One region of the Streptomyces sp. NPDC048254 genome, then DNA from elsewhere that is predicted to be linked to it. Evidence: riboswitches for the same ligand, from Rfam matches in the RefSeq annotation. Region 1 holds a riboswitch; the other holds the start of a gene.
The links. A riboswitch is a leader RNA that binds a small molecule or an ion and turns the genes downstream of it on or off. The one in region 1 is predicted to bind cobalamin.

Region 1 (4,390 bases):
GCACTCCGACGCCGGCGGGCCATCCGGCTCACGGCAGTCCGGCTCGTGGCAGTCCGCGTGGTCGCTGACCAGGCTCTCCAACTCGTTCAGAAGCCGTTCGGTCCGCTTCACCTGCTGGGCGAGCACCCGTACCCGGGCGCTCTGACCGCCGATCTGCCAGCGGCTGGCGATCAGTTACTCGTACTCGCGGACGGTGAGGGCGACGGCCTCGTGACCGCCGAGGGTGATGCGGCGTGGCTGAGGGTGTCTGGCCACTCGGGTCCTCCGCTCCTCGCCTTGCTCGTCCTCGCCTGCTGGGTCGGTTCCCGGAGAACGCGAGAGGGCCCCCGGATGGTTCCGAAGGGCCCTCGCGTGACGTGAATCGTTCAGTGGGCGGCGGGAACCGTCCGCCCGGCCGGGGCCTTCGCCGGCCTGGGGTTGAGCTGCCGTTCGGCCAACTCGCCGAAGAGCAGGCCGAATCCGCCCCACAGCACCAGCTGGATGGCCAGCGCGGAGAGCCGGAACCGCCACAGCAGGGTGGCCGGGAAGTCCGTCGGTACCTCGTTGATGGTCGGCAGGAACTGGTACGCCAGCCCGATGACGACCGCGAACGCGGCCACCGCGACCACGGTCGCCCACCAGGTGCCGAGGCTCGGCCGGAGCCGCTTGCCCAGGATGGTCGCGGCGACCGCCAGGAGCACGCTGAGCACCATCATCAGGAAGTACAGCGTGGTCCGCTTGCCGATGGTGTCCGGGTCGCCCACCGACGGCGGGTTGGCCGGGTACTTCAGGAACGGCACCACGTACACGGCGAACAGCGCGCACCCGGACAGCAGCAGCGCCGTCGCCCGTGGCGAGAAGCGGCCGACGCGGCCGAGGGCGAAGCAGTAGGCGAGGGCGGCGATGCCGCCGAAAGCGACCCCGTAGAGCAGCACACCGGTGGCCAGGCCGGCGGTGGACTGGAGGGAGCGGGAGACGACCTCCATCTCGTGCTCGTGCGAGTGGGCGTCCTCGAAGCTGATCGCTTTGTCGACGTTCGGCTCACCGAGGAGATAGGCGACGACCAGGGCGAGCACGCCGGCGGCGAGGCCGGCGAGCATGCCCCGCACCAGGAGGTTTCTTACCGTTGCGGAGTTCATGGGCGTGCGGCGTCCCTTACGTCAGTGGCAGGGGAAGCCGAGGAGGTGGCGGGCGTCGTGCACCCACTCGTGGACGTCCGTGCCGTTGAACACGGAGGTGGCGCCCTGCTCGGCGCCGACGAAGTAGAGCAGGATGAGCATGAGGATGCCGAAGAAGACCGCCCAGGGAGCTATCGCACTCAGCGGCAGCTTGGCGGGAATGACGGGGGTGGTGGCTGTCGGCTGCGCGACGGTCTGCGCCATGGCAGAACCTCCTCTGGGAGTTCGCGTCCCATCTCGGTGGTGCACTGGACGACGGCTACGGGTCTGACTCACGAGCACCCGGGGGCTCTCGCATACAGTGGCGCGACCGTGCCGGACTCCCACCGGCTTCCGTTCTGGCGTCGTCGATATCGGACAGACCGTACCGCGTGTCAGGAGCACGGCCAAGACCGCGCCACCAGGCGTGATCTTCATCTCGCGCCTGGTGGCCGGTTCTGGGCGTGCTGGGTCAGCGGTGACGAAACTCGACGGGACGTCTGCCGACGAGGGCGCTCATGCCGTCCTTCTGGCCGGCGGTTGCGCGCGTGAGGGCCTGCGGCCGGTTGAGTGTGAGCAGGGCGGTACGGCCCTTGCGTTCGGCACAGGAGGCGTACAACTCGGCGGCGTGCAGTCCGAGTTCGGCGTGCAATCCGCCTGAGCGAACGGCGTCGGCGGCCGGTCCCAGGGCCTTGGCCGTCAGGGAGGTGCGGGCGTCGGCGACGTCGATGGTGGAGCAGTCGACGAAGAGGGTGCCGGGGCGGGCGGCGGGCTCAAGACCGGGGCCGGTAAGTGACCACGAGGTCGTATCCGCGCACCCGATGGCGCGCCTTGACGAGGTTGGCGGCCATGGGGGGGCGCCCATGTGTCCGAGTCCGATGAACGCGACGGTACGGCTCACCAGGCCGCCTCCGGGGTGGTGCCGGGTCCGGCGAGACCCAGTTCGCGCTCGCCGAGCGGAGCGAAGAAGCGTTCGACGTCGGCGTCGGTGACCTCGGCGAGGGTGGCCGGGGACCAGCGCGGGTTGCGGTCCTTGTCGATGATCTGGGCGCGGATGCCCTCCGCCAGGTCGGGGGCGGACAGGGCGGCGCAGGAGACGCGGTACTCCTGGTCGAGGACCCGCTCCAGCGGGCCGAGCCGCCGCGCCCGGCGCATCGCCGCCAGGGTGACCTTCAGGGCGGTCGGCGACCTGGACAGCAGGGTCTCCGCCGCCTCCTTCGCCGCCGGGTCGCCGTGGGCGAGCAGCCGCCGGACGATCTCCTCGACCGTGCCGGCGGCGTAGCAGGCGTCGATCCACTCCCGGTGGCGGACCAGTTCGCCCTCCGGCGCCGGTCGCACCTGCCGGGTGAGCGCCTCGTGCACCGGCCGGTCGGCGAGGTCGGCGATCAGCCGCTCGATCCTGTCCGACGGGACCCAGTGATCGGCGAGTCCGCACAACAGGGCGTCCGCGGCACCGATCTGAGTCCCTGTCAGGGCGAGATGGGTGCCCAGTTCGCCCGGGGCGAGGGCGAGCAGATAGGTCCCGCCGACGTCGGGGACGAAGCCGATCCCGGTCTCCGGCATGGCGACCCGGGAGCGCTCGGTGACGATCCGGACGCTGCCGTGCGCGGAGACGCCGACACCGCCGCCCATGACGATGCCGTCCATGATCGCGACATAGGGCTTGGGGTAGCGGGCGATCCGGGCGTTGAGGTGGTACTCGTCGCGCCAGAACTCCGCCGACGCACTGCCGTCCCCGGCGCGGGCGTCCTCGTAGATGCTCCGGATGTCACCGCCCGCGCACAGGCCGCGCTCCCCCGCGCCGGTGATGACGACGGTCTCGACGGCCGGGTCGTGCTCCCACTGGGTGAGTGCCTCGGCGATGTCGAGCACCATGGCGTGGGACAGGGCGTTGAGTGCCTTGGGCCGGTTGAGGGTGAGGTGGGCCGCCCGGCCGGCGGTGTGGAGCAGGACGTCGCTCATCCGAACGCCTCCAAGAGGCCGCGGGTCACGATGACGCGCATGATCTCGTTGGTTCCTTCCAGGATCTGGTGGACCCGCAGGTCACGGACGATCTTCTCGATACCGTACGCGCTGAGGTAGCCGTAGCCGCCGTGCAGCCGGAGCGCGCGGTCGGCGACCGCGTACCCCCGGGGCCGTCCTTGTCGACGACCTTCGTCTGAGCAACGCCCGGGTCCTGCTCCGTCCAGGGTGTCGCGGGTCGCCCAGGCGGGGCCGCGGTGGGCGGTTCGTCGGGCGTGCCGTCCGCGGACCGCGCGGTGCGGGTACCGGTCGAAGCCGGATCCTTTCGGGTTGAAAGCGTCAACCGACCCGTCGGTAGGGTCACTTGAGGCGTAAAGCTAGGATTTCCCCATGGTCGCTCCCGAGCCGCGCCGGCTGACCGACGACGAGACACCGTCCTGGCTCGCCCTTGCCGGTGTGCTGGTCAGGCGCCCGGCCGTGCCCTGCGGATGAGCGAACTGGCGCTGTTCGCCAACGGGTCGCTGTCCCGGCTCTCCCATGTCGCCAAGCGCCTGGAGCACCGGGGCTGGCTGCGCCGGGAGCCGGACCCGGACAACGGCCGCTTCACCGTGGCAACGCTGACGGAGGCGGGCTGGGCCAAGGTCGCGGACTCGGCACCGGCGCACGTCGCGACCGTACGCCGACTGGTCTTCGACCCGCTGACCCGGGCGCAGGTGCGCCAGCTGCACGAGATCGGCCGCAGGATCCTGGCGGCGACCGACGACGCCGGCGGGCCCCCGGGCCGGCCCCTGTCACATCCGCGCTCCGGGCGGTGTCTTCATGCCGAACAGGCAACGCATACCGGCAACGCATGAGGAGAACACCGTGACGCTGCGCATCCCGAAGGCCGAGCTCCCGGCCGGGCTCAAGGAGAACATGGTCGAACAGCTCGGTGCCGTGCCCGAGAACGTCGAGGTGCTGTGGCACAGCCCCCAGGTCGCGCAGGACAACCTGGAGTTCGGCGGCAAGGTCGGCGCCTGGGACCGGGCCGACGCGAGCCTCAAGTCGTTCGCGCACATGGCGGTGGCCGCGCAGGTCGGCTGCAGCTGGTGCCTGGACGTCGGCTACTTCCAGGCCCAGAACGGGAACCTGGACCTGGTCAAGGCCAGCCAGGTACCGCGCTGGCGGGAGGCGGACGTCTTCACGGAACCGGAGCGGGACGTGATGGAGTACGCCGAGGCCATGACGAACACCCCGCCGACCGTGACCGACGAGATGTACGCCGGCCTGCTGGACCGGCTCGGCGCGCCGGC
Region 2 (4,390 bases), on a different contig from region 1:
GGCGAACCGCACCCGTAGGGGCAGGACCCCGAGACCGGCCACCTGCCCGCGCCGGCTCTCGACCTCGTCCTCGATGTGCTCGCCGAGGACCTGGAAGCCACCGCAGATGCCGAGCACCGGCCGCCCCTCGGCGGCCCTGCGCCGCAGCGCCTCCGCGAGCCCCCGCTCCCGCAGCCAGTCCAGGGCCCGGACCGTCCCCCGGGTCCCCGGGAGCACGACGAGATCGGCGTCGGCGAGTTCCTCGGGCCGGTCCACGAACCGCACCACGACACCGGGTTCGGCGGCCAGCGCGTCCACGTCCGTGAAGTTGGACATCAGGGGGACGGCGCAGACGGCGACCCGCAGCACGTCCGCGCCGACGGGCGGGGCCGTGTTCGACTCCCGGACGGTCCCGCGCAGCGAGACCCTCAGCCCGTCCTCCTCGTCGATCCCGAGCCCGTGTTGGAAGGGGAGGACACCGTACGTATGCCGCCCGGTGAGGCCGTGCAGCATGTCGAGGCCCGGCTCCAGCAGGGAGACGTCGCCGCGGAACTTGTTGACGAGGAACCCGGCGACCAGGGCCTGGTCCTCCGGCGAGAGCAGGGCGACGGTGCCGAAGAACGAGGCGAACACGCCCCCGCGGTCGATGTCGCCGACGACGAGCACCGGAATCCGCGCGTTGCGCGCGATCCCCATGTTCACGATGTCGGTCCGGCGCAGGTTGATCTCCGCCGGACTGCCCGCCCCCTCACAGATCACCGCGTCATACGTGCCCCGCAACTCGGCGAGACAGTCGAGCACGGTCCCGAGCAGCTTCTGCTGCCGCCCGCCGTGGTAGCCGCGCGCACTCAGCTCGCCGACCGGTTTCCCGAGCAGCACGACCTGACTGCTCTGCTCGCCGCCCGGCTTGAGCAGCACGGGGTTCATCAGCGCGGTCGGCTCGATGCGGCAGGCCTGCGCCTGCATGGCCTGCGCCCGCCCGATCTCGGCGCCCTCGCGCGTGACGAAGGAGTTGAGGGACATGTTCTGGGCCTTGAACGGCGCGACCTTCACGCCCTGCCGCACCAGCCACCGGCAGATACCGGCGGTGACCACGCTCTTGCCGGCGTCGGAGGTGGTACCGGCGACGAGGAGACCTCCGTTGTTCATGAGGAACTCCCCGGGAGCCGCACGGCCGACCGCGACCGCTGCCCTCGCAGCAGGGCCCCGGCCGCACTCACCCCCCACGCCAGCCACCCCACCCGCCGTGACAACCGCACCGCCCGCTCGATGTCCGCGACTTCCACCGCACGCCCCTCCCCGTTCAGCACCGGCCGGTGCTCGACCCGCCCGCCGTATGACAAGGTCCCGCCGAGCCGTACCCCCAACGCCCCCGCGAACGACGCCTCCACCGGCCCGGCGTTGGGACTCGGGTGCTTCGCCGCGTCGGACCGCCAGGCCCGCACGGCCCCCTTGGTGTCATCTCCGGCGACGGCGGCCAGTACGGCGGTGAGCCGCGCCCCGGGCCACCCCGCCATGTCGTCCAGCCGCGCCGAGGCCCACCCGTACCGCCGGTACCGGGCCGACTTGTGGCCCACCATGGCGTCCAGGGTGTTGACGGCCCGGAACCCGAGCAGCCCCGGCACCCCGCCCACGGCCCCCCACACCAGCGCACCCACGACCGCGTCACTCGTGTTCTCGGCGACGGACTCCACGACCGCCCGGGCGATCCCGTCGGCGTCCAGGGCCTGCGGATCCCTTCCGCACAGATGCGGCAGCCGGGCCCGTGCGGCCTCGACGTCCCCCGCCTCCAGGGCGCGCCCGATGGCACCGGCCTCCCGGGCGAGTGAAGTGCCCCCGACGACGGCCCAGGTGGCGGTCGCGGTGAGCGCGACGGCCGCGGCGGTGGACGGTCGTACGAGCCGCTGGGCCAGGGCACCCAGAGTCACGGCGCCGCCGGCGCACACCGCGGTGTGCAGTGCGCCCCACCCGCGGTGGTCCCGCCACAGCACTTGTTCGACGGACCCGGCCGCCCGGCCGAACGCGGCGACCGGATGCCCCCGGCGCGGATCGCCGAGCAGCAGATCGCCGAGAAGGCCGGCGGCGGCGCCGTACGCGAAGACGCGACCGGCACCCATCGGCTCAGCCCGCCGCGGGGGCGGGAAGGAGCCGGGTACTCAACCTCGAACGGCAGCCGCACATGGCGATATGTCCTCACTCAGGGTGTCCACGCCCTGGTTCGACGAGACCGGCGGTGAGAGTTCCTGGCTCCCGGGGATTGCTACCCCGGTGACAGTGGCGGGACCGCGCCGGATTCGCACCGGCTTCCTCTCTTGCCGCCGTACTTGGCTCCGGAAGTCCACCACGCCCCCGGAAGAGCCGTCAACTTGCCGTTGACCTGCGAGGGGAGTGTGTGGGAAGGCCCACACCGGTGGGCCGGCGGGGCCTGTGGGGCATGCCGAAGGCTCCTCCCGAGCGGGTCGGGGAGGAGCCTTCGCCGGTCGCGAGCGGCCGGCCCGGTCAGGCCTTGGCCACGATCAGGTGGATGCCGTAGGCCACGGCGGCCGCGCAGGCCGCGAAACACAGGTAGGCGGCGGTCACGGCCAGGGCCGCCGAGTTGCCCTGGGCCGTGGCGCGTTCACGGGCGGAGAGGCCCTTGATGCCGAGGGTGAAGAGGGCCACCATGCCCACGGTGACCACGAGGCTGACGCCGAAGACGGAGCCGATGGCTGCCCAGTCGATGTTCATGTCGGTTCTTCCTCGGGGGTCAGACGGTCGCGGCCGGGTCGGTGGCGGTGACCGGCGCGGGTGACGGGGCGGGGGACAGGATCGTGGCGGTGAGGTCGTCGGTCACCGGGCCCGCGGGCGGCGGGGTCACGGCGGCCATCGCCGCGGTCACCACGCCGGCCGGCTCGGTGCCGTCGGTGTCGTTGACGTTGGCGCTGTCCACGACCTCGCGGCGGGAGAGCTTCCAGATCGCGGCGCTGGAGGCGACGAGGAAGACGGCGACGGCCGCTGTGCCCCAGTCGCCGAGGTCGGTCACGGACTCGGCGAGCGCGCCGACCAGCGCGGCCGCGGGGAGGGTGAGCACCCAGGCGATCATCATGCGGGTCGCGGTGGACCAGCGGACGGTGCCGCCCTTGCGGCCCAGGCCCGCGCCCATCACGGAACCGGAGACGACGTGCGTGGTGGAGAGGGAGAAGCCGAGGTGGGAGGAGGCCAGGATGGCGGTGGCCGCGCTGGTCTGGGCGGCGAAGCCCTGCTGCGGCCGGAGGTCGGTCAGGCCCTTGCCCATGGTGCGGATGATCCGCCAGCCGCCGATGTAGGTGCCGAGCGCGATGGCGAGGCCGGCGGAGAGGATGACCCAGGTGGGAGGGTTCGAGCCGGGGGCGATGGAGCCGCCCGCGATCAGCGCGAGGGTGATGATGCCCATCGTCTTCTGCGCGTCGTTGGTGCCGTGCGCGAGGGAGACCAGGCCGGCGGAGGCGATCTGGCCGGCGCGGAAGCCCTTGCGGGTGGCTGCGTCCTCTGCGTTCTCGGCGTTCTTGCCGATCGCGTACGACAGGCGGGTGGAGAGCATCGCCGCGAGGCCCGCGACGACGGGGGCGGCGACCGCGGGGAGCAGGACCTTGGTGACCAGTACGTCGCCGTGGACCGCGCCGAAGCCGGCGGAGGCGACGGTGGCGCCGATCAGACCGCCCATCAGGGCGTGCGAGGAGCTGGAGGGCAGGCCCACCAGCCAGGTCACCAGGTTCCAGAGGATCGCGCCGACCAGGGCGGCGAAGATGACCTCGGGGCGGATGCCGTTCTCGTCGACGAGGCCCTTGGAGATCGTGTTGGCGACCTCCACGGAGAGGAAGGCGCCCACCAGATTCAGCGCGGCGGACATGGCCACTGCGATCTTGGGCTTGAGCGCGCCGGTCGAGATGGTCGTGGCCATCGCGTTGGCGGTGTCGTGGAAACCGTTCGTGAAATCGAACGCGAGTGCGGTCACCACCACAATCGCGAGGATCAGCGAGAAGCTTTCCATTTACCCAGACAATCTATAGAGGTCATCGGCCGTTGGACCGTAGGCAATCTGAGTGAACGGAAGGTGAACTGAGGTGGTCTCTGTGGTGTCTGTGATCGGCTTCGGGGTATTCGTGTGCGGGCACGGGCGAGGCCGCCGTCCCGTTTCCGGTCCGGCGGCCCGGTCGCCCCTTGGCTAGGAGCCCTTGGCGAACGCCTTCAGCCGGCTCGCCGACCCGTTGAAGAGATTCTGGTCACCCGGCAGGCTGCCGCTGTTGTCGTACTGCCAGAAGGTCCAGTGCGACCATCCGGCCGGCAGTGCTCCCGCGTCCGCCGAGCCGTGGCGTGCGATCCACAGGGCGTGGTTCGCGGCGAAGGCGCTGCTGCCGCCGGTGCAGAGGTTCCACCAGTGGGTGGTCGTGTA

Region 2: linked by a shared signal. The riboswitch ahead of ACGFZQ_RS46100 (cobalamin biosynthesis protein) and the one ahead of ACGFZQ_RS35395 (CbtB-domain containing protein) in region 1 are both predicted to bind cobalamin.

What each region holds. Positions count from the first base shown of each region.
Region 1 is NZ_JBICZJ010000015.1:186,363-190,752, forward strand. Features, by position in the region: gene ACGFZQ_RS35385 (hypothetical protein) at 1-111, opposite strand, end outside; gene ACGFZQ_RS35390 (CbtA family protein) at 366-1,118, opposite strand; gene ACGFZQ_RS35395 (CbtB-domain containing protein) at 1,140-1,361, opposite strand; cobalamin riboswitch at 1,398-1,538, opposite strand; partial or broken gene ACGFZQ_RS35400 (NAD(P)-binding domain-containing protein) at 1,753-2,037, opposite strand; gene ACGFZQ_RS35405 (enoyl-CoA hydratase/isomerase family protein) at 2,034-3,098, opposite strand; partial or broken gene ACGFZQ_RS35410 (acyl-CoA dehydrogenase family protein) at 3,095-3,265, opposite strand; gene ACGFZQ_RS35415 (MarR family winged helix-turn-helix transcriptional regulator) at 3,587-3,952, shown strand; gene ACGFZQ_RS35420 (carboxymuconolactone decarboxylase family protein) at 3,963-4,390, shown strand, end outside.
Region 2 is NZ_JBICZJ010000026.1:68,257-72,646, reverse strand. Features, by position in the region: gene ACGFZQ_RS46105 (cobyric acid synthase) at 1-1,128, opposite strand, end outside; gene ACGFZQ_RS46100 (cobalamin biosynthesis protein) at 1,125-2,096, opposite strand; cobalamin riboswitch at 2,196-2,338, opposite strand; gene ACGFZQ_RS46095 (hypothetical protein) at 2,479-2,706, opposite strand; gene ACGFZQ_RS46090 (inorganic phosphate transporter) at 2,726-3,988, opposite strand; gene ACGFZQ_RS46085 (lysozyme) at 4,163-4,390, opposite strand, start outside.